Regions from separate parts of the Anaerobacillus sp. QJM3NY_17 genome, predicted to be linked through region 4. Evidence: riboswitches for the same ligand, from Rfam matches in the RefSeq annotation. Region 4 holds a riboswitch; each other region holds the start of a gene.
The links. Region 4 has a riboswitch for cyclic di-GMP ahead of AC0VYV_RS02265 (amidase). Riboswitches for the same ligand answer to the same signal wherever they lie in the genome.

Region 1: another riboswitch for cyclic di-GMP. It lies ahead of AC0VYV_RS20800 (anti-repressor SinI family protein); the one in region 4 lies ahead of AC0VYV_RS02265 (amidase).
Region 2: another riboswitch for cyclic di-GMP. It lies ahead of AC0VYV_RS11200 (anti-repressor SinI family protein); the one in region 4 lies ahead of AC0VYV_RS02265 (amidase).
Region 3: another riboswitch for cyclic di-GMP. It lies ahead of AC0VYV_RS05975 (HD-GYP domain-containing protein); the one in region 4 lies ahead of AC0VYV_RS02265 (amidase).

The regions. Positions count from the first base shown of each region.
Region 1 covers NZ_CM149685.1:4,081,391-4,086,665, forward strand. The annotation lists gene AC0VYV_RS20780 (alpha amylase N-terminal ig-like domain-containing protein) at 1-725, opposite strand, end outside; gene gloA2 (SMU1112c/YaeR family gloxylase I-like metalloprotein) at 905-1,291, opposite strand; gene AC0VYV_RS20790 (SDR family oxidoreductase) at 1,363-2,130, opposite strand; gene AC0VYV_RS20795 (hypothetical protein) at 2,216-2,509, opposite strand; cyclic di-GMP riboswitch class I at 2,723-2,823, shown strand; gene AC0VYV_RS20800 (anti-repressor SinI family protein) at 2,846-2,965, shown strand; gene AC0VYV_RS20805 (helix-turn-helix domain-containing protein) at 3,079-3,414, shown strand; gene AC0VYV_RS20810 (DUF5658 family protein) at 3,609-3,746, opposite strand; gene AC0VYV_RS20815 (hypothetical protein) at 3,775-4,038, opposite strand; gene AC0VYV_RS20820 (anti-repressor SinI family protein) at 4,051-4,173, opposite strand; gene AC0VYV_RS20825 (helix-turn-helix domain-containing protein) at 4,486-4,818, shown strand; gene AC0VYV_RS20830 (hypothetical protein) at 4,890-5,063, opposite strand.
Region 2 covers NZ_CM149685.1:2,094,993-2,100,267, reverse strand. The annotation lists gene AC0VYV_RS11205 (glycine--tRNA ligase) at 93-1,475, opposite strand; gene AC0VYV_RS11200 (anti-repressor SinI family protein) at 1,857-1,994, opposite strand; cyclic di-GMP riboswitch class I at 2,020-2,108, opposite strand; gene AC0VYV_RS11195 (hypothetical protein) at 2,334-2,564, shown strand; gene AC0VYV_RS11190 (thioredoxin family protein) at 2,597-2,911, opposite strand; gene egtD (L-histidine N(alpha)-methyltransferase) at 2,989-3,960, opposite strand; gene egtB (ergothioneine biosynthesis protein EgtB) at 3,957-5,243, opposite strand.
Region 3 covers NZ_CM149685.1:1,103,017-1,108,291, reverse strand. The annotation lists gene AC0VYV_RS05985 (CBO0543 family protein) at 45-608, shown strand; gene AC0VYV_RS05980 (FAD-dependent oxidoreductase) at 634-2,166, opposite strand; cyclic di-GMP riboswitch class II at 2,302-2,385, shown strand; gene AC0VYV_RS05975 (HD-GYP domain-containing protein) at 2,397-3,038, shown strand; gene sda (sporulation histidine kinase inhibitor Sda) at 3,097-3,264, shown strand; gene AC0VYV_RS05965 (aldo/keto reductase) at 3,472-4,314, shown strand; gene AC0VYV_RS05960 (STAS domain-containing protein) at 4,920-5,275, opposite strand, start outside.
Region 4 covers NZ_CM149685.1:422,401-427,675, reverse strand. The annotation lists gene AC0VYV_RS02285 (PspA/IM30 family protein) at 1-567, opposite strand, end outside; gene AC0VYV_RS02280 (lmo0954 family membrane protein) at 590-931, opposite strand; gene ytzI (YtzI protein) at 1,126-1,305, shown strand; gene AC0VYV_RS02270 (YwbE family protein) at 1,283-1,477, shown strand; gene AC0VYV_RS02265 (amidase) at 1,533-2,435, opposite strand; cyclic di-GMP riboswitch class I at 2,478-2,564, opposite strand; gene AC0VYV_RS02260 (HelD family protein) at 2,729-4,837, opposite strand; gene AC0VYV_RS02255 (globin family protein) at 5,073-5,275, shown strand, end outside.

The DNA.
Region 1 (5,275 bases), 720 kb from region 4:
GCTCCTGCATCAATGGCAGGCTGGATCGAGCCAACAAGTCTAGGTGATTTTTCTTCTAGCGGTGTGTAAGTAGTTGAATCTGCAATCGCATGTGTTCCATCATGATAATAAAACGTTACTTTTGTTTTCTCATCCAGCGTTAATTTAAGATTGTTTCCACCATCACCATAGCTCTCTCCCCAAGATTGATTGATCGCTATTTTATATTCATAACTCCCTGCTGGAAGTTCACCAGAGAATTCATAATATCCTCCTCCCACGGCTTCCATCTTTGTTTCCTCAGCTGTTGGATCCCATTCCTTTGAAGCACCGAGCTCGTCCTGCAAATCGCCAACAAGGGTGACAATTCGTTCGTCTGTCACCTCGCCAATCGTAAAGGTACTATTATCGCCACCATTTGGATTTAAAGGATCTTTCATCCATTCATCTCCCACGATAAATTTGTACTGATGAAGTCCATCGGATAGACCATCTATCGTTAACTCCCAGACGTCATCTACCTTCTCGAGTGGAAGTGCCCCTTCCTGCCAATTTGTAAAATCACCTGCAACAAGGACCGATTCTTCGCTCCCTTCTCCTTCATAAATAAACGTAGCTGATGATCCGTCTATGAGAGGACTAACTGCTGCCGCTTTCACTGCTCCAGGAATAGCTCCAGCAAGCAATTGAATCAACAGAACGACGACGAGTGACAGTGAAAATCTCCTTCGATTACCCCTTTTCATCCTTTTCCCCCTTGAAAATACGATTAGTGAAACCGTTTGCACAAAACCGTAAATTTTAGGAAACCGTTTGCAGTTATAAATAAAAAAATAAGCTAACTGTTCCAAATCTAAGCAAACGCTTTCACGATCTATTTTGCCACAGGATTTGGAAGTAATCAACTTATTTTTAGAAAATTTCATTATTTTTCGCACAGCTCGATCGGTAGACCATCCGGATCATTGAAAAAAGTGAACCGCTTCATTGTGAGCTCATCCACTCTTACATCTTCAATAGAAGATACTCCTCTTTCTGTTAGATGATTAACGGCCTTATCAAGGTCTAATACTTCAAAAGCGATATGTCTTAGTCCCTTTGCTTCAGGATAGCTTGGTCTTTCTGGCGCATTCGGGAATGAAAATAATTCAATTCTTGTATGATCTCCGACGGCAAGATCAAGTTTGTATGAATTTCGTTCTTCTCTGTAAGTTTCCTCGATAACCTTAAGACCGAGTGTGTCTACATAGAACTTTTTTGATTTTTCGTAATCTCCGCAAATAATCGCAACATGGTGCACTTTAGTAAACATCTGCTTCACCTCACCCTAAACGATAAGCTGACAAATGAGCGTCGTCAATAAGAAACCCGAGCAGCAAGTCATTATAGCAGCGATTCCGCCCCATCTACATACAACTCTGTCCCTGTTACATGACTGGATGCATCAGAAGTTAGAAAGTAAACGACGTCTGCCACCTGTTGTGACGAACCTGGTTTTTGCTCAAGCGGATGACTTCCTTCAGGATATTCTACTGGAATTTCAATTTCTTCTACACCATCTTTTTTGTCTGTGTTTTGATCAATGTTCGTATCGATTGCCCCAGGGCAAATGGCGTTTACGCGAATGTGATATTGAGCTAGTTCAAGAGCAGCCATTTTCATAAAGGCTACCTGTCCTGCTTTTGAAGTACTATAAGCAGACATACCGAAGTTCGAAAAAGTCCGATTCCCATTTATGGAACTAGTAATAATGATACTCCCTCCATCTTCTTTCATATAAGGGATTGTATGTTTCACCATTAGAAAAGTACTTCTTAAATTTGTCTCAATCGTCTGATCCCACTCATCAACCTTCATTTCTTCAATCGGATTCAGTGTGCCATTAATTCCTGCATTGTTAAACAGAATATCAATGCGTCCCCATTTGTTAACAACTTGCTTCAAACCATATGTAACTCGTTCTTCATCGGCCACATCCACATTAAGGACAAACGCCTCTCCGCCGTTTTTTACGATCGACTCCTTCACTTGTTCTGCTCGACTTTCCTTCAAATCAAATAAGCAAACTCGAACGCCTTCTTTTGCAAAGCGTTTAGCTGCGGCTTCTCCAATGCCAGATCCACCACCTGTTATAACGGCTACCTTCTTCATATTTAGCACTCTCCTTTTTTCTGACTATTCCCGTCCACCTACTTTTTAGACAATTTTATATAAAAAAAGAGACCCGTTAAGGTCCCTATTGCTGGTTTTCAGTTTCATCATTCGGTTGCTTTTCAGTGTCGTCCATGTCCCCTTCATCCATGTTACCATCTTCATCTTTATCGCCTTCTTCTGAACCATCCTTATTCATTGTATCATCGTCTTCCTGATCAATCGTTCCATCGTCTTCGTTAACATTCTCTTCATCTTCTGGTGTATCTTCTTGCATTTCGGGATCTTCTACCGGTCCTTCTTCTTCATTTGCATTCGAACAAGCCGCAATACTCAGGGAAAGAAACATCGTCATCAGTAACATCATCCACTTTTTCATAGAAAAACCTCCATCGTTGTAATAGTCCTATTTTGACCATCTCAAGTGGATGTATGTATTTTCCTAACACCAAATTTAAAAAAAGCTATTTATTTACAAAAAAAGTCATATATTTTTGATATTTTTTACAAATTACAACACATTTCGTAGGTTTAATGGCCTATTATAATAGTAGGATTTTCATAAATATATGATGGATCGTACAAAGTATCCTCCAGAAAAGGGCAACCATTTTTGAAAAAAAGTGGGCGCAAAGTAAACAGATCTAAGGAAGCTTCTTGATAGAAGGCTTCTATGATGGCTGAACTACCTGGAAAGAGTTTAAGGAGGAGTTACATGGGCGTACATACGGAAGAAAATCTGGACGAGGAATGGATTAAATTAATGAAAGAAGCGAAGGAATTGGGCATCAAAATTTCTGAAATCAAAGCGTTTCTCAAAAATGAGGGAATGTAACCTGAACGAAAGCGGCGGAACGGATGCCGCTTTCGTTCTATTTACGGAACAATAACATACTGGTATAATTACATACAATCAAAGAATTTTGTCGAAGCATCGGAGGGATACACGTGATAGGTGAAGAAGTAAAGAAGTATCGTTTACGCAAAGGGTTATCTCTTTCAGAATTAGCGGAACGTGCGAATGTGGCCAAGTCATATCTGAGTTCAATTGAACGAAATATACAATCAAATCCCTCTATCCAATTCCTAGATAAAATATCTAATGTTCTTGATGTTTCGGTAGAGGTACTACTTCAGGGAGATGATCCTATTCATCAGAGTGAGTTAGACTCGGAATGGAAAAAGATCGTTAAAGAAGCAATGGAGTCTGGTATAAGTAAGGACCAGTTCAGGGAGTTTCTGGAGTTTAATAAGTGGCGTGCCAAACAGGGGTCTGATCAATAAATTGTTTTTTTTAAGAGCCGACATCTTCCAGTAGGCTCTTATCTATTTAGTTAACAGGATATATACCCAATAGCCGTGGATACACAATATGAAAGAATATAATGTTGAAGCCACCACGATTAATAAAATCCGTATTAAACCGGATTTAAAGTGATGAAATTTTAAAAGTAAGGCGATCAAAAAAAGAGACAAACCTATTTATACATTAGGATAACAAGTGGATCCATTTGAAATAGCATTCGCATTAATGGATTCACTTCTCCGATCCATCCATTTTGAACTCCACAATATGTGATAAATCCATCAAGAGCGTTAATCCATGCTAAATAAATAACAAAAAACTGCTCCTACGTTTTCCCTTTATTCATAATGAGACGATATATTTTGGTTTTGTATAACCTCCCTAAGTTCATCGTACATTTTCTGTTCATCTCGGATTATTCCTTTGATGTCTTGTTCTTTATTTTCAAGTCCGTGGATTTTCTCTAGAATAAAAGATAAATCGCACTTCCCTTTATATTCGTCATTGATGTAGAGTTTGGCGATCTGTTTATCAACCGCAATGATTTTAATCCTCTTCCCTAAAATATAAGAGACAAAAGTCCCTTCCCCTAATTTGATCACCATCATTCCTCCTTATTTTTTTGAGGAATTGATTAGAAAATCCTTCACTTCCTCCTTAGATAATCCCATTCTTCTTGCAATTGAAATAAGGGTCACCCATTCCTGATCCAATTTTTCGTCAGTATACGTTTTCATTCCCCATCCCCCTTATATAATTCAGCAATAAACGACATTAATAAAGAACGTTTTGTTCTTTATTTAGAATGTACATCTAATATAGTCTTATTTTGGAAGATTAAAAAGACTGAAAATTCTTTATATAAGGCTGTTACCAGCTTATAATCTTCTATATCCTACCAAATACTCTCTCGTTCTTAAATTTTAATTATTTTGTTCAAAGAGACTTTTAGAAAATTAATATAAAAACACGACATTTGTTCTGTTTACAGAACAAATTGTTCTTGATAAAATTAACACAATAAATAATGATAAAGTCGAGGTAAAGGGATGATAGGGGAAAAAATTAAACTTTATCGGAATCGTATGGGACTGTCTTTAACTGAACTCGCTAAACGGGCAGGGGTTGCCAAATCTTATTTAAGTTCGATTGAACGAAATCAACAGGCTAATCCTTCTATTCAATTTCTTGAAAAAATAGCGGCAGAATTAAAGGTTCCTATTGAAGTGTTCATATTAGAAGAAGATCACGAGGAGCCGGCACTCGACACGGAGTGGAAAGAATTAATCGAAGAAGCGATGCGCTCAGGTATTACAAAAAAAGATTTCGCAGACTATTTAGAGTTTAAGAAGTGGCAACTCCATCATGGCAATGATGAATAAAACAACTACTTAAAATCGAATTGCTATTGAAATAAGAAACTCCTGTCCACGAAGGACAGGAGAGAAAGTTCTTATTCAGCAGAGTTCTCAGAGTTTTCGTTAGCCGCTGGCTCTTCGGTGTTGGCTCCATTGTTCATAGAGTTATTGCCGTTCTCAGAATCATTTTCACCGCTGTTACACGCTGTGATTAACATTACAGCTACTAACGAAGTTGCAATTTTGAGCATGAATTTCTTGTTATTCATTTCCAAAATTCCTCCCTGAACTCGATAAGTTTTACCGCTATGGAGCGGTTGAGTAAATCATAGCAGGTAAAAAAGGGTATTTGTTAGAATTTACATAGTCTCTATGATCGTTTAACATTACATCAACATTTGAGTCATCATCGAGCCTCTACTAAAGTGAACTTCACACTCCAAAAAACCCCTATTTCCGTATAAATTACGGAAATAGGGGT
Region 2 (5,275 bases), 1.7 Mb from region 4:
TTAGCTTAATCTCGTGGGTAAACGATCAATAAGAATCATTGTTATTCTTCATTATAAAGAAAAGCCGCTCGTATTTTGAGCGGCTTCCTACATTAAAATTGTGTTTTTTCTTCAAGAAAGCTTTTCAGTTCAGAAATCGGCATTCTCTTTTGTTCCATTGTGTCACGGTCACGAATCGTCACTTGTTGGTCTTCAACAGAATCAAAATCAAATGTAATAGCGTACGGTGTACCAACTTCATCATGACGACGGTAACGTTTACCAATTGAGCCAGCCTCATCATAATCAACCATAAAGTATTTCGAAAGTTCCGCATGAACAGCACGCGCTTCTTCAGAAAGCTTCTTAGATAGAGGGAATACAGCAGCTTTAAACGGAGCGATCGCTGGATGGAAGTGCATCACACTTCTAGTTGTGCCATCTTCAAGCTCCTGTTCCTCATATGCTTCAATCAAGAAAGCAAGAGTGACGCGGTCAGCACCAAGTGAAGGCTCAATGCAATAAGGCACATACTTCTCCCCTGTTTGTTGATCGTGATAAGTGAAATCTTCATTGGAATGTTCCATATGCTGCTTTAAGTCGTAATCTGTTCGTGAAGCAACACCCCAAAGTTCGCCCCAGCCAAATGGGAACTTGTACTCGATATCAGTTGTTGCATTACTATAATGCGACAGCTCATCTTCTGCATGCTCACGCAGTCGGATGCTATCTTCTTTTACACCAAGATTTAGAAGCCAGTTTTTGCAGTACTCTTTCCAATACTCATGCCACTCTAATTCGTTACCTGGCTTACAGAAGAATTCAAGCTCCATTTGTTCAAATTCACGAGTACGGAATGTAAAGTTACCTGGTGTAATTTCATTTCGGAAGCTTTTTCCAACTTGCGCAATACCAAAAGGCACTTTCTTACGCATAGAGCGTTGAACATTTTTAAAGTTTACGAAGATTCCCTGCGCCGTTTCTGGGCGAAGGTAAATTTCACTCGTGCTCGATTTAGTTACACCTTGATGGGTTTTAAACATAAGATCAAATTGACGAATTTCTGTGAAATCTTCACTGCCACACTCAGGGCAAGTAATATGATTTTCTTTCATCAAACGCTCCATTTCTTCAAATGAAAGGCCGTCTGCAATCATGTCCTCTTCATCAGTAGAAAGAGCGTCCTCAATTAATTTATCTGCACGATGACGTGTTTTACAGCTTTTGCAATCAATTAAAGGATCATTGAAATTACCTAAATGACCTGAAGCTTCCCACGTTTTTGGATTCATTAGAATGGCGGCATCTAGACCACTGTTATAAGGTGATTCTTGAACAAACTTCTTCCACCATGCATCTTTAATATTTTTCTTAAGTTCTACCCCAAGTGGTCCATAATCCCACGTATTTGCTAGTCCACCGTAAATATCAGAACCAGGGAAAATAAATCCTCTGTGCTTTGATACTGAAACGATCTGATCCATTGAAATTGTCATGTCATTCTCTCCTTTTTTCTCAATCAATATAAAAAGCTCCCAATCCATGGACAAAAAATGTCCAGGGACGAGAGCTTATGCACCCGCGGTTCCACCCTAGTTGATGCAAATAAGGCATCCACTTTGAGAAACGTAACTCCAGACTGCCGTTTCATCAGACCTCGTTCGGGCTTCCACCGTCCCCGAATCGCTAAAGTCAAGGTTATTCTGACTACTATTTATCCTTCATAGTTAGTATGGTTTATGTATGCAATTGATATGACATATGATACAAAAAATATTGCCCTAAAGTCAAGGATTATTCATTTCACACCGTATTTGCTTTCATCAAAGCTTATCACAAAAAAACGACCTTAAAGGCCGTCATTCATTTATGTATATTCATAGATGTCGGTTTTTGTCTTGTCTTAAGAATGCCTGTACCTCTTCTTTCTTCAATCCAAGTTCCCTGGCAGCCCTCATGAGAATAACCCATTCTTGATCAAGTACCTTCTTAGGCTTAGGTTTCGCCATGGTCATTCTTTTCTCCTCCTTCTTGGGTTTTCCAGGAGGACCAGCCGTCATCGTTGGAGAACCAACATTAGACCTGTGTCTTTGCGTCCCACCCTTTAGGATGGTTTGCCCTTGTCTGGAGAATTCAGAACTGACACATTCCGACCTTAAACTTACAAAACACACAACTTTTTAGTGAATAAATGCGATTATCGAGAAGTTTGACGTTATATGCTACTAATATACCAGTTATCTGATGAAAATTCAAAATATTTTTAAATTTTCATTTCTACTTCTAACATCCTAGGATTTCACTCATATCCTAACTGTATTCCCTGAATATATTTTTCACAAAGGAAGAGTGATATGCAGAGAAATCATATTAGTACCGCCTGGAGCGGCAAACACGTTGTACTACTTCGTTGTGAACCCACCTCTAGTACCGTAAAAACCATGTATAAAAGTCTTCATGCCCCAACAGAACCATTACATCCCCATTGTAGTGAGACACTTTCTACTTACCTTAGCATTGGATATACAGTTGCATTTGTTCATTCATTAATCGACGGCTCCATTGAATATGTTCTAACAAAATAAAAGAAGGTTGCCTTCGCAACCTTCTCTTTTGTTTAGAATTGACTTAAATATTCTTTCACCTGATCTGGGTTTTTGGTATTCGCACTATGCAAGTGACCAATCTTTTTGCCGTCTTTATAGACAAGAAGGCTCGGGATACCCATAACATCATTTTCCTCTGTAATTTCAGGGAATTGTTCAATATCGATTTGAGCCCATTGTTTTTCATGATGAGCATTCATTATATCATCAATAAAAAAGTCAAGGCGCTTGCAATCCGGGCACCAGTTAGCTTCATATTTTAGAATGGATACGTCATTATTGTTAATGAATGACTGATAAGAATCAGCTGTTTCAATCTTCTTCATGATTATCTCTCCTTCACCTATATCTTCATTAACAATTATATCGAAATAATCATTGAATGTCTGTAAGAAAGCTTACGTTATTTCACACTAAGATAGTGCAAACTGAAGAGCTGTTCTTGATCAGTCCATGTTTTCATTGATGTGAAACCTGAATTCTCTGCTAACAGTTTAAATTCCTCTAGACTATATTTATAGGAATTCTCCGTATGAATCGTTTCATGGTTCTCAAAATGGATATGTTGATCACCAACGGTCACCATTTGCTCTAGCATACTGACAAGATGCATCTCAACCCTTCCCAGATTAGCATTATAATAGGCGTAATGCTCAAACTGATCTAGGGAGAAATTCGCCCCTAACGAAAGATTCAAATGACGAAGCATGTTTAAATTAAACTTTGCAGTTACTCCCTTGCTATCATTATAAGCACGATGCAGAAGAGATGGCGATTTCTTTAGATCAACTCCAATTAATAATCCATCATTACTTGATAGTGTACTCGAAATTCTTGATAAAAACCTTTCTGCTTCTTGCTTCTCAAAATTACCGATTGTAGAACCGGGAAAAAAGACCGTCTTTTTTTTAGAAGGATCAAGCAGATGTTCCGGCAGATGAAAGGCATTTGTATAATCCGCAACAATACCAGTAATTTTAATGTTAGGATAATCAAATGCCAATTGTGCTGCAGACTCTTTCAAAAATGTTTTCGATATATCAATAGGACTATATTCTTGAATCAATCCAGATTCAAGAAGAAGTCTGATTTTGCGACTTGCCCCACTTCCAAATTCAATAACCCTAGATTCTTCGCCAATGTAAGCAAGAATATCATCAAGAGACTCTTCCATTATTCCAAGTTCCGTTCGAGTCGGATAATATTCTTCTAGCTGTGTGATTTCTTCAAATAGCTCAGATCCATATTGATCATAAAGAAATTTAGGCTCAAGCTTCTTATTAGGAGCTGTCAATCCCTTTAAAACTTCTTGAAGTCGATCAGATTGTTCTGGTAAAAGATCAACTAGCTGAATACTTGGCGAAGTTTTTATCATAGCTCATCATCTGCAAGACGAATGCCGGTAAACTGCCAGCGTTTATCTGGACCAAAGAAATTTCGATAGGTCGGGCGAATATGAGTTACGGAGGTAACACATGATCCGCCTCTTAGAATCATCTGACTGCTCATGAATTTTGCATTATACTCACCCAACGCCCCGTCAAGCGGTTTATTACCTGGGTAAGGCATATAAGGACTTTTCGTCCATTCCCACACATCTCCATAGGCTTTTTTAATTATACCTTCATTTTCCTTGACCGATGCAACGGGATGATAGATGCCATCTTCAACAAAATTACCTGCAATCGGCTGATCGCGAACTGCAAGTTCCCATTCGGACTCAGAAGGAAGTCTTTTACCTACAAAGCTTGCATATGCTTCAGCTTCGTAGTAGCTAATATGTGTAACAGGTTCTTCTAAATTTAGTGGAACTAACCCATGAAGCGTAAAGGTATACCACTCCCCATCCTTTTCAACCCAATGCAACGGTGCTTGCCAATTTTCTTTCTTTACTGTTGCCCAACCATCTGATAACCAGTATGTCGCTTCTTTATAACCACCAGCTTTAATAAACGCAAGATATTCCCCGTTCGTTACTGTTCTAGTCGCTAACTTAAATGGCTCAAGCCAAGATTTATGTATTGGACGTTCATTATCAAAGGAAAAACCATCATCTTCATTTACACCCGTTTCAATCAGCCCTCCCTCAAATGAGATCCACTCTAATGGTGTAGCTTTTTCTTTAAAATTAACTTCAAGTGAACGGTAGACGGGTTTCAATGGATTAATAGAAAAATTATATTTAATGTCTGTCATTAAAAGCTCTTGATGCTGTTGCTCGTGATTCAATCCGATTTCTACTAAATCAGCAACTTGGTGAAGTTTACTTTCGTCAATTTCTTGAATAAGAGTAACCATTTCTTCATCAATATCAGATCGATATCTTCTAACTTTATCTATACTTGGCCTGCTCAGCAAGCCTCTTGCATGGCGAGGGAAATAACTTCCTACACTTTCATAGTAAGAGTTAAATAAGTATTCGAATTCTTCGTGAAACGACTTGTAATTTTCACAGTATTCTTTCAGAATAAACGTTTCAAAAAACCACGTTGTGTGGGCCATGTGCCATTTGGGAGGACTTACATCTGGAATCGATTGAATAGTGAAATCCTCCGTTTCAAGTGGTTCCACTAAGGTGTTCGTCATTGTGCGTGTTGCTTCATAAGCATGAAGCAATTGTTCTCGTAATTCGTTTAATTGAATGGATTGTTGTACCATAAGTTCCTCCCCCAAAATCTTAATAATTTATG
Region 3 (5,275 bases), 680 kb from region 4:
AACTATTTGTCCGATGAATACTATCCCTAAAGGTGGTGTTCATCATGGATCGACAACAGCAGTTTGATCAACTTGTATCGTTGCGAAGAGAGCTTGAAGAGAAAGCGAATCATTATTGGCAAAGTTATTCTGACTATACAACCTGGCAGTTCTGGCTTATTTTAGCGTTCATCTTAGTGCCGCTTGTGGTTCTTTATTTTCGAATCGATCGGCGCAACATTTTTCTGCTTGGATTTTTTGGGTATTCCGTTCACGTCATAGCTGCTTATGTGGATGCATTAGGTGTTCGTAAATCCTGGTGGGACTACCCTTATATTGCGATTCCGCAATTACCTGCAAGCATTAGTATCGATGGGGCTCTTGTCCCTGTATACTTTATTTTGCTTTATCAGTGGTGCTTATCACATAAGAAAAACTATTGGTTATATGGCACGCTTTCTGCTTTAGGATTCACATTTATTTTCAAACCGATTTTAATTTGGCTCGACCTCTTTAAGTTATACACGAATTGGTTTGTTTTATTAGGGGCTTACTTATTCGTTATATATGTAGCAAAAGTGATTACCGATATTTTCATCACAATGTCTAAACAAAGCAGGGAGACTTAAGGACAAAAATAACTGAACTTTGCACTTAAGTCTCCTTATATAAAGATAAAATATTGAATTTTGATACGTACTGCTTCAATCTTTCCACTTTCTGTTCACTATCCGCTAAGGCTACATAACCATCCGGACGGATCAGGTACAGCGCATTTTCCTGCAATCCTTTTTTCGTCATTGCTTTTTCAAAGCTAAACTCATATAGAGCATATCCAGATACCCTGGCAAAATCCTTAACGGCTTCATTTGCCTGACCATATACGTGAAGCTGCCAATCCATTGACTTAAGCGCTCCATAATTATTGCATGAATTTGTTTGAATCCATGGCAGGCGATCTCCACCATGAACTTCCCCCGCTGTACCATCACTAAGATGACTTTCGCGATAATGAATGTTGATTTGAGAAAGCCTTCTAAAGGCTGCTTTTCGAGCAATTGAAAAGGAACGAAGCGCAAATGGAGCCACGTTCGGTATAACGATTTTGCGCAGTAATCTGCTCGTCATGTGATCGCCTATAATAGAAGTAAATGCTCGATCTGTTGTATCGATTAGCGTTCTCGCAAAGCCAATGCGCTCCTTTTCAAACGTATCAAGAATAGCTTCATCCGCTTTCTGAAGCAGCACTGCGGCTAGCTTCCACGCTAAGTTCACCGCGTCCCCAATCCCGGTGTTCATGCCCTGTCCGCCAGCCGGGCTATGAATGTGCCCAGCATCTCCGGCAATAAAGGCACGTCCTTTTCTAAAATGACTGCTAACGCGATGATGAACTTTGTACGTTTGGAACCAGTTCACATGCTGAATCGTTATGCCTGTTCTCTGCTCGATCAGCGACTGGAAATCCTTGAACGCAACTGAGCTTTGATCGGTTAAATGGCGAGGAACTATTCCAATAATCCGCTCCATTCCCGTGCTTCTAACTGGCATGAACAGGTAAAAGGTGTCAGAATCTAAATACACATTTAAACTACTTTCAGATAACTGGCCAGTGTTCGCTTTAACATCTGCCACAAAAAACAGTTCCTCATACGTTCCACCTGGAAAATCAAAAGCAACTTCTCTTCGAACGGTACTGTGTGCTCCATCACACCCGCATATATATGAAAACTCACTCCGCTCTTCCTTATTATCTTTTTTAATAACGGCTTGAACATGGTCCCCTTCATCCATAAATGAAACCAACTCTGTCTTCCATTCTACCTCAACGCCTTCGTCGGCTAATTTGTTAATTAGCAGCTGCTCGTGATCATCTTGCGGATAGCTTAGGGCAAATGGGAAAGGACTTAATCCTTTTCCAAGATCGTGAAAATTGATGTTGGCTTTTGCTTTCATTCCTTCTCGAAATTGGATAGACTTCAATTTAATCCCCCGGTGGATGACTTCTTCCGCGAAGCCCATTTGGTTATAAAATTCTAGGGTTCTAGCGTGTACAATTAGCGCACGCGATGCTTCTCCGGGTCCCTCATTTTTCTCGATGATCCGAAATGAAACTCCATATTTCGCTAGGTGGAGTGCTAATACAAGACCCGTAGGACCTGCGCCAACAATTAGTACGTCAGAACTCATTTCTCAATCTCCTTTCATTGGCATTCCAAATAAAAAAACTGAAAAATCAAAGAAAACAGTTAACAAATTCACCTTTTTATGGTATTTATTATATAAGTATATCCTTATGTCAAGATACCTCAGTAAGAGAACCACAAAAAAAGAGAATGCGATGAACTATCATTCTAGCCTGGGCACTTGAGTGATAGGGAGCAAGTAGTGCAACCGGCTCCTTAAAAAGGAGAATGAACATGGAAAAGTGTACATTGTACGGGCACGCTAATTTATTTTCATCACACACACTGCGAATGATGGAACTCCTAAGACGTCACGACCCTCATAGCTTTCTCCATTCAGTACAAACTACGAGCTACTTTATTGATTTCTGTTTGCATTACAATTTCCGATCACTGTTGAAACGGCGCTTTCTTGAGTCTGTTTTGCTACATGACATCGGTAAACTACTTGTCCCAACAGAAATTCTTCAAAAAAAGAGCCCACTAACCCTTTATGAGAAAGAGTATGTCGAGCGGCATCCAGAGTTTGGAATAGAGCTACTTAATGATTTTCCAGAGATTGATATTGAGCCGTCTCTTATACTAAATCATCATGAGAATAGCGATGGTACTGGCTATCCTTATCAATTACAATATGAGCAAATTCCTCGATTTGTTTCGATTCTTCGAGTCATCGATAGCTTCATTGCGATGACGTCTGATCGAGCTTATCGTCCAAAACGTTCTGACCAATCAGCCATTCATGAAATTAACGTTCATCGGAATAACTTCTATGAGCCATCCACTACCTCCTTGTTTATCTCTTATTTGGAAAAACGGCTAAAAGGGAAAAAGGTTCTGCTTCATTATTTTGATTATGCCAAACGTCAAAATTAAGCAGCGCTATTCAATAACCGTTTAAACAAAACCAAATACAATAGGGAGGGCGAATAGATTGCGACTCTTATCAACTAAGGATTTACTAATTGCATTTTGTGATGCGTATACTCTTCAATTAGATGAAGCTTTTATTGAAATGTTAACGAGCGAAATCATCCGAAGAGGCATCAATCCTCCCCAAACACGTACGGAGTGTTACGAACAAATCGCCAATTTCACTTGATGAGACAGCCTCTCATGACGCTATATAAAAAAAGCTTATCTGGTCACAACTGGCCAATAAGCTTTTTTTGATGAATTCTAATTGATTTCATCTCCCTTCACAAATAAATTTACTGTTAATACGCTTACATATGTTTGCATTTTTTAGGAAGTGGTAGATTTAAAGTGAGATAAAAAAGTTAATTATTATTGAAAGGAATGATCTTTGTTGAAGGAATCAATCCCAGAACTAACGTTGAATGATGGACTTACACTACCCGCTATCGGTTTCGGTACTTACTTGCTAAATGGAAATGAAGGGGCAACCGCTATTAATAGTGCGATTGACGTTGGCTATCGCCTCATCGATACAGCTTACAATTACGAAAACGAAGGAACCGTAGGCGAAGCCATTCGTCGAAGTACAGTTCCTAGAAATGAACTGCGCGTCACTTCTAAATTACCAGGTCGCTATCAAGAATATAAGAAAGCTGTTACAGCCATTCAAGAGTCGTTATATAGAGCCAACCTGGATTATTACGATTTGTACCTCATTCACTGGCCGAACCCTAAACAAGGTCTTTATCCAGAAGCTTGGCAAGCTTTAATTGACGCTAAGAAATGGGGACTCATTCGCTCGATTGGCGTATGTAATTTCCTTCCGGAGCATCTAGAGCAATTGGAAAAGGAAACCGGCGTAAAGCCAAGCATCAATCAAATCGAACTACACCCCTTCTTCAACCAGGAAGATCAGAGAAGATTTCATCAACAAAACAACATCAAAACACAATCCTGGAGTCCGCTAGCTCGAGTGACTGACATTTTAGAAAATGAAACGATCAGTCAAATTGCAAATCAACATAACAAATCAGTCTCTCAGGTGATTTTACGCTGGCATTATCAATTAGGATCCATCCCGATTCCTAAATCTTCTTCTCCAGAACGTCAGCTTGAGAACCTCTCTATTTTTGACTTTTCTTTAAATGAAACAGAAATGGCGATGATGGCTGAATTAACGAAACCAAATGGACGATTGAATGATCAAGATCCAGCTACTTATGAAGAATTTTAAATTTCTCCATCTAACGATTCAACTAACCAACTAGAATAGGATGCCCTGCAGCCATAACAGGTTCTGTTTAGAGCTGCAAATATACAAATATATACTGTTCTAGAGTCTGATTTGATAGCTAAATCAGACTCTTTACTTTTCCATGGTGTTGCTGTTTTGGTTGTATCTTTCAACCATTTTTAGAATATCATTTAGACATCCATTGTACGCTTCAGAATTAGTACTTGAAATCGACTTCAATTTCGGTAGATAATGAATGGATAATATGGAAATTATATGGTGAAATGTAAAAAGAGAGAAACTTCTTTTCTTCGATTAACTCGAAGGTTAGTTAAAGGGAGCTTGGATTTTAAGCCTTATGTATGTACAAGTAGGGAGTGAACTGTTTACCTAACGGGAATAGAGCCTCAGATGCGCAACGTTCAGCCCCCATCACCGCTATAGTAAGAACATATAAAAAAGTTAACCAGAAAAGTCTGGCTAACTTTATATTACGAACGGTTGCTTTAAAAAACAGAATAACTAGATATATAATTGGCGGATCGTTCTTTTGGGTCCGTCTTTTAATTTATTATCATAGTATCTATAAACACAGGTAAGCATCATTAAGCAATAAAATATTTCCCTAATGCCTGCTGTAACGTACCTAACGTTTTGATTTCTTCACCTAATTTAATGCCAAGCTCCGTTACTTTCCTTACAACTTCCTTCCTTAATCCGGTTATGACAGTGTTACACCCCATTAGTGAGGCGCCATCAATGATTTGAATCAATCGGTAAACCTCTTCACGCCTTATTTCTGCAACTCCGGACAAGTCCATAATCAAAGTTTGGATACGCATTTCGCTTATTACGGATAATACCTTATCCTCAAGTATTTCGGTTCGTTGAGCGTCAATTGCTCCTATTAAAGGGAGAATGCTTACTGAGTGGTTTATTGGAATAATTGGTACTGAAAGAT
Region 4 (5,275 bases):
GTAATCTCTATTCACTTTCTTCTCAAGTTGCTCAATATAACTCTCCATCTCATCAAAACGATTAAATGGTTGATCTAGATTCCTTTCTTCCAGAACCAAATCCATCTTATGATGAGCCCTCACACTATTCTCTTTCCCCATTAATTCCATTCGCTTAATCGACATATCTTTAAGCTTATGCTTCATTTTCTCGTACTTTTGTTCAAGACGTTTAAGTTCAAGATCTGCCTCATCCATCAATTGTGATAAGTGGTTAGCTCTTTCTTCATATTGCAACTGCTCTTGTTTTGCGAACTCATACAGCTCAGCCTCGCCTGCTTCATTTGCTAAAACAGCTTGTCCAGCGCGTTTCTCAGCATTTCTTCGCGCTTTATCTAATTCTCTTCTGAATTCTAAAAGTAGCGTTGACTGCCGCTCGACAAGTTTTCTCGCCTTTTCCACTTCTCTTTCACACTGTCTTAAATAGTGATTTAAAAGGGAAATTGGATTTTTCTCCTCCTTCTGGTCAAGGATGCTATGAAAATCAGCTTCAATTGAGTTTTTGATGCGATTAAGTAAATTTGGCATGTCCATTCTCTCCTTTGCTTGATTAACTTTTCTTCAGTTCATCCCATTGCTTTTCAAAATTTGTGAATGGGTCATTGTCTTTCTTATCGTAACTTGCTCCATCCCACTTTTTATAAACGACATAAAGAATGTAGATAGCTACGAGACCAAGAATAGCTGGCATATTCGCCACGGCAGTACTTAAACCGATGAATCCTAAGATCCCCCAGATGACTTTACCAGTTGTTGAATCTGCCTGAATAAACTTCTTAAATGCAATGTAGAGGATGACAAGGCTAATCATCATACCTACTAATGAACCAAGATTCGACAGCAATACAATCGCAGCGATGATTCCAAGTAACAGCAAACCTGCTTTCTTCATCATAATCGCCTCCTTTCATACTTTGATTCTACCTGCTTACCAAAGCCTCCATAATGAGCTAAAGCTATATATTTATATAGGACCAGCGACTTAGACAGATTAAGCTATATGACAACCCTCGTCAGATCATGTTCTATCTTAACCGCGATAATCATGGTAAAGTGAAAGCAGACATCACGGAAAGGAGTTCGGGAATGGTTATTACGATAACAGTCATCGTCGTTGTCATTATGACGATTGTCATTGCCGCTGCTTTTGGAATGGCTGTATCAAAAGGATACAGTGTCAAACATACTGTCGATCCGTTGCCTGAGGAGCAGCATAACGAAGCGACAGAGAAAGAGGTTACTGATGAACGGACAGAACAGAAGTAATATAGAACCAGGGAAAACTGTAGATATCGTCTTGAAACAAGATCAGCGTTCAGGGAAAACGACAAGAGGTGTTGTAAAAGATATCCTGACTAAATCCCCCACCCATCCGCATGGTATCAAAGTACGTCTTGAAGATGGACAGGTTGGTCGCGTCAAATCGATTTTATCGTAAGCTGAATTCATAAAAATAACCCCCGGCTGATTTTCAGTCCGGGGGTTCATCTTTATTATTGTTTTAACGCCATCCAACTATCAAGGTAATGTATGGAAAAACCTTGTACTGAAGAGGAATGCTCATATGCAGTCTTTACTTTGAGAAGTTCCTTTATCATGACTGCTTCTCCCTCTTCAAAGAATGAAATGTAGGAAGCTTCTGACGTTTGCCCTGTCTCTACACCAACGGAGATTTTCTTGCCATATTTTTCAGCTAAAGCTATCTCATTGCTAATAAGAGCAACAATTCCATTTGCACCATCAGCACGATCACGGTAAGCCATTAATGTAGTCACATCCGCCGTTTGAATAATCCACTCAGCTAAATTGCCCGATCCATACCGATTGTTGTAAGATTGTTCGTCAAACCAAAAAGGAGTGTCGACACCAAACGATAATCCAAGACTCATCGCACGAGTTTTTCCATCTGATAAACGGTCTTGATAGAAAGCAATCGTTTTTTGATAACTATTCGTCCAGCCAGAATGAAGATAAGGTTCTATATCAAGATGAACACCACTAAACTTTTGATTCTCTGTCGCATTAGCTTGATAGGAATCCAACCAGTTAAATAAGTTCGCCTGATATGTAGCACCATTTCTTGTAGCCCAATTTGGTGCCCCATCTAGAGCATGTACACGAATACCTTTGGATGTCGCATTTCCAATAAATGATTCATAAGAAGATGCCATTACTGAACGATTTATTTGCAAGTAAGCATCGGTTACTTGTTTCTCCTCCATAAACTGAAGGATCTCATTTGATTTCGTTTCAATGTCCCTTGTGTTCCAAATCCATGTAGCAAGAGAAGTGTCCATTTCTATCGCCTCAGCTTTCCCCTCAGGCAAAACCATTATCTGCACAAAAAAGCCCAGTATAAAAAAGAGAATTCCAACAGCAACCGATACATTCTTCACATGTACGCTCTCCTTTTTTTCAACCCAGAGCTCAAAAAGGAGCCTGGCGGTTTGGCAACCATTCGCATTCATGCGGGCTGGCCCATAACTTTGCGTCCCTGCTTTTCAACAGGTTTGCCTTTTTCAGTTTTATATTCCAACTACTTTTATTATCGGCAATAAATAATAAAGAGTTTAGCTTTTTTTGTAGAGTGTGTGAAGTAAATGCTCAATGGTGCTAATACTTGAATGTACTAACAATCGCTCATTTCATGGTATGAAATAACAAAGGTAACCTTTAAACAAACGTTTGATTAAACTGGTAGCAATTGTGAAGGAGTATCAATATAAAAGAGTTTTAATTCATGCAATGCTCTTGTACATCCTACATATAGTAATTTCGCATCTGTTGCATGTGGACTATAATTATCTTCGTTAGCATTTGCCAATATAACTCCATCGAATTCTAATCCTTTAGTAAGATAGATTGGCACAATTGATAGTCCCCCTTCATAAGATCGATCATTCGCAGTAATAAGATGCAACTTCTCATCATACCTACTAAGATTGCCATACAAATCACGACATTCCTCTTCGCTCCTACCAACAATCGCTACTGTATTCATACCTCTCTCTTGCATTTCTTTAGCTGATTTTATCAAGCTACTAACATGCCTCTTCTTATCTATTTTGCTTATTTCGACTTTCTTCCCACTTCGAAAAACAGGCACAGCCGGTTGAACCGGTATATCCGCATGAGCTATCACTTCATTCGCAAATTCAATAATTTCTAAAGTCGATCGATAACTTTGTTCAAGTTCCATATAAATTTCTTTACCGTTAAAAAGCACCCTAAATTCTTCCCAGTTATGAATGCCCTTATATGAATGAATGCCCTGTGCCAAATCCCCTAATATTGTAAAAGATTGACTTCGATTCACATCTTTCAGAAGCGCCAGTTGAAAAGGTGAAAAGTCCTGAGCTTCGTCAATTACAATATGCTGAAACCTATGTTCTTTATCAATACCGTTTAATTGAAATTGAATGTAAAGGAGAGGAGCAAGGTCATCCGGCGATAACTTCTTCTTTTTTAATCGCTTTGCCGTTTCCATCACAAGTTCTTCATTTATAACATCTGCTCTTTCTGACTGTGTTATGTAGCTAGGAACATTCGATTGAAAGAGTGATTGATAGAACGAAAGAGCAGTTTGCTTCGGCCATGTTTTAAAATAATTCTTCAGCTGATCGTTTGCTAGTTTGCGATATTCTTTCTTTAAATGGGCTCCCTCTACCGATTTGATCTCATCTTTTATCCAAATTTTAAATCGATTCATCATCATATCGCGTTTACGTCCAACAGGATATGCAGAAAGGTCTTTTAACCATTGTTTGATCTTCGTTTCTGAAAGCTCTCTTCTTTCAAATGGGTGAAAGGAGCCAACCGGACCGACTGAGTTGCTATAACGATGTATAGCTTGATCAATCCATTCTTTAAATGCCAGTGATCCTTTTACTCTTCCTTCTGCAATTGAAAAATCGAATCGACTCTTCCCAAACCACTTTCTGAGGTCGTGTCCAGATGAATCAATCGTAATCTTTTCTTCAATCGTTTTTATTGTCCAATCCGTGAAGGTTGATTGTTGAATTCCCCCTACGCCTAGTTCCGGAAGGACACCTGAAATATAATCAAGAAACATCCTATTCGGTGCAAAGATAATCATGTTACCCGCTTGAATGGTATCTCTGTATTCATATAGTAAGAAAGCTAATCGATGAAGCGCAACCGTTGTCTTACCACTTCCTGCTGCTCCTTGTATGATAAGTGGCGTCGATCGCTCAGCACGAATAATATCATTTTGCTTTGTTTGTATTGTTGATACGATGTCACGGAGACGGTTATCTTTATTTTCACTCAGACGATATAGAAGAAATTCATCTGAGCCACTTAAATCATCGCTACCTTCTACATAGGTGTCTACGACTCGCTGAAGTTCTTTATCTCGAATCACAATATTTCGCTTCAGCTCTATATTCCCTTCGATGACGCCATCAGGCGATACATAATAGACATTCTCTTCTGGCCCTGTAAATGCATAGAACATACTCGCAACAGGAGCTCTCCAGTCTACAACCAGAGAATCCTGTGAATCTCCATGTGCTACGCCAACTTTCCCAATATAATACGAATGTGATTCCTTCTCATCCTCTTGAAAATCCATTCGTGCGAAGTATGGTTCTTTTGAAGCTATGACAAGAGATTGACGATTCTCCTCTCGAATGCTCTCAAGAACTTGTTCTGTTACATTATCGCCAGAATACCTGGGGTAGTTCTCCAACACCTGCCGCTGTTTTGTAATCTCCGCAGCGATTTGATCGAGTTGCTGCTTCTCTTTCCGATAGGCACTTTGAGTCTTATTGTCCAAGATCAGTTACCTCCTTATGAGATTTGTCTCTGAATCAGACAGAAGTTTAATACTACCACAAATTAGGTAGTTCAACCAATTGTTTTTAGAATATTAAAATTAGTGTTTTTACCATTTTAAAAAACTTTATTAAAAAGTTTATAAAAAAATGATCCACCTATTCACTTTGAACGTTAGCTATGTGTAATCCAAATAAACGATAAAAAAATCGAGGAGAGTGAAAAGTAAAATGAACATGAAAAAAGCATTCAAGAAATTAATGGTTCCTGCATTAGGCCTAACCTTATTATTCCCAACAGTTGCTGGGGCAGCGGCAGCTGAGCCAACAGCCAAAACGCCTGCTTCAGATCTACGCGCAACACTTGACCAGCTCTTATCTGAACATTTTGTACTAGCTGTTTCATCCATGACGAAATCATATGACGGTACAGAGGATGC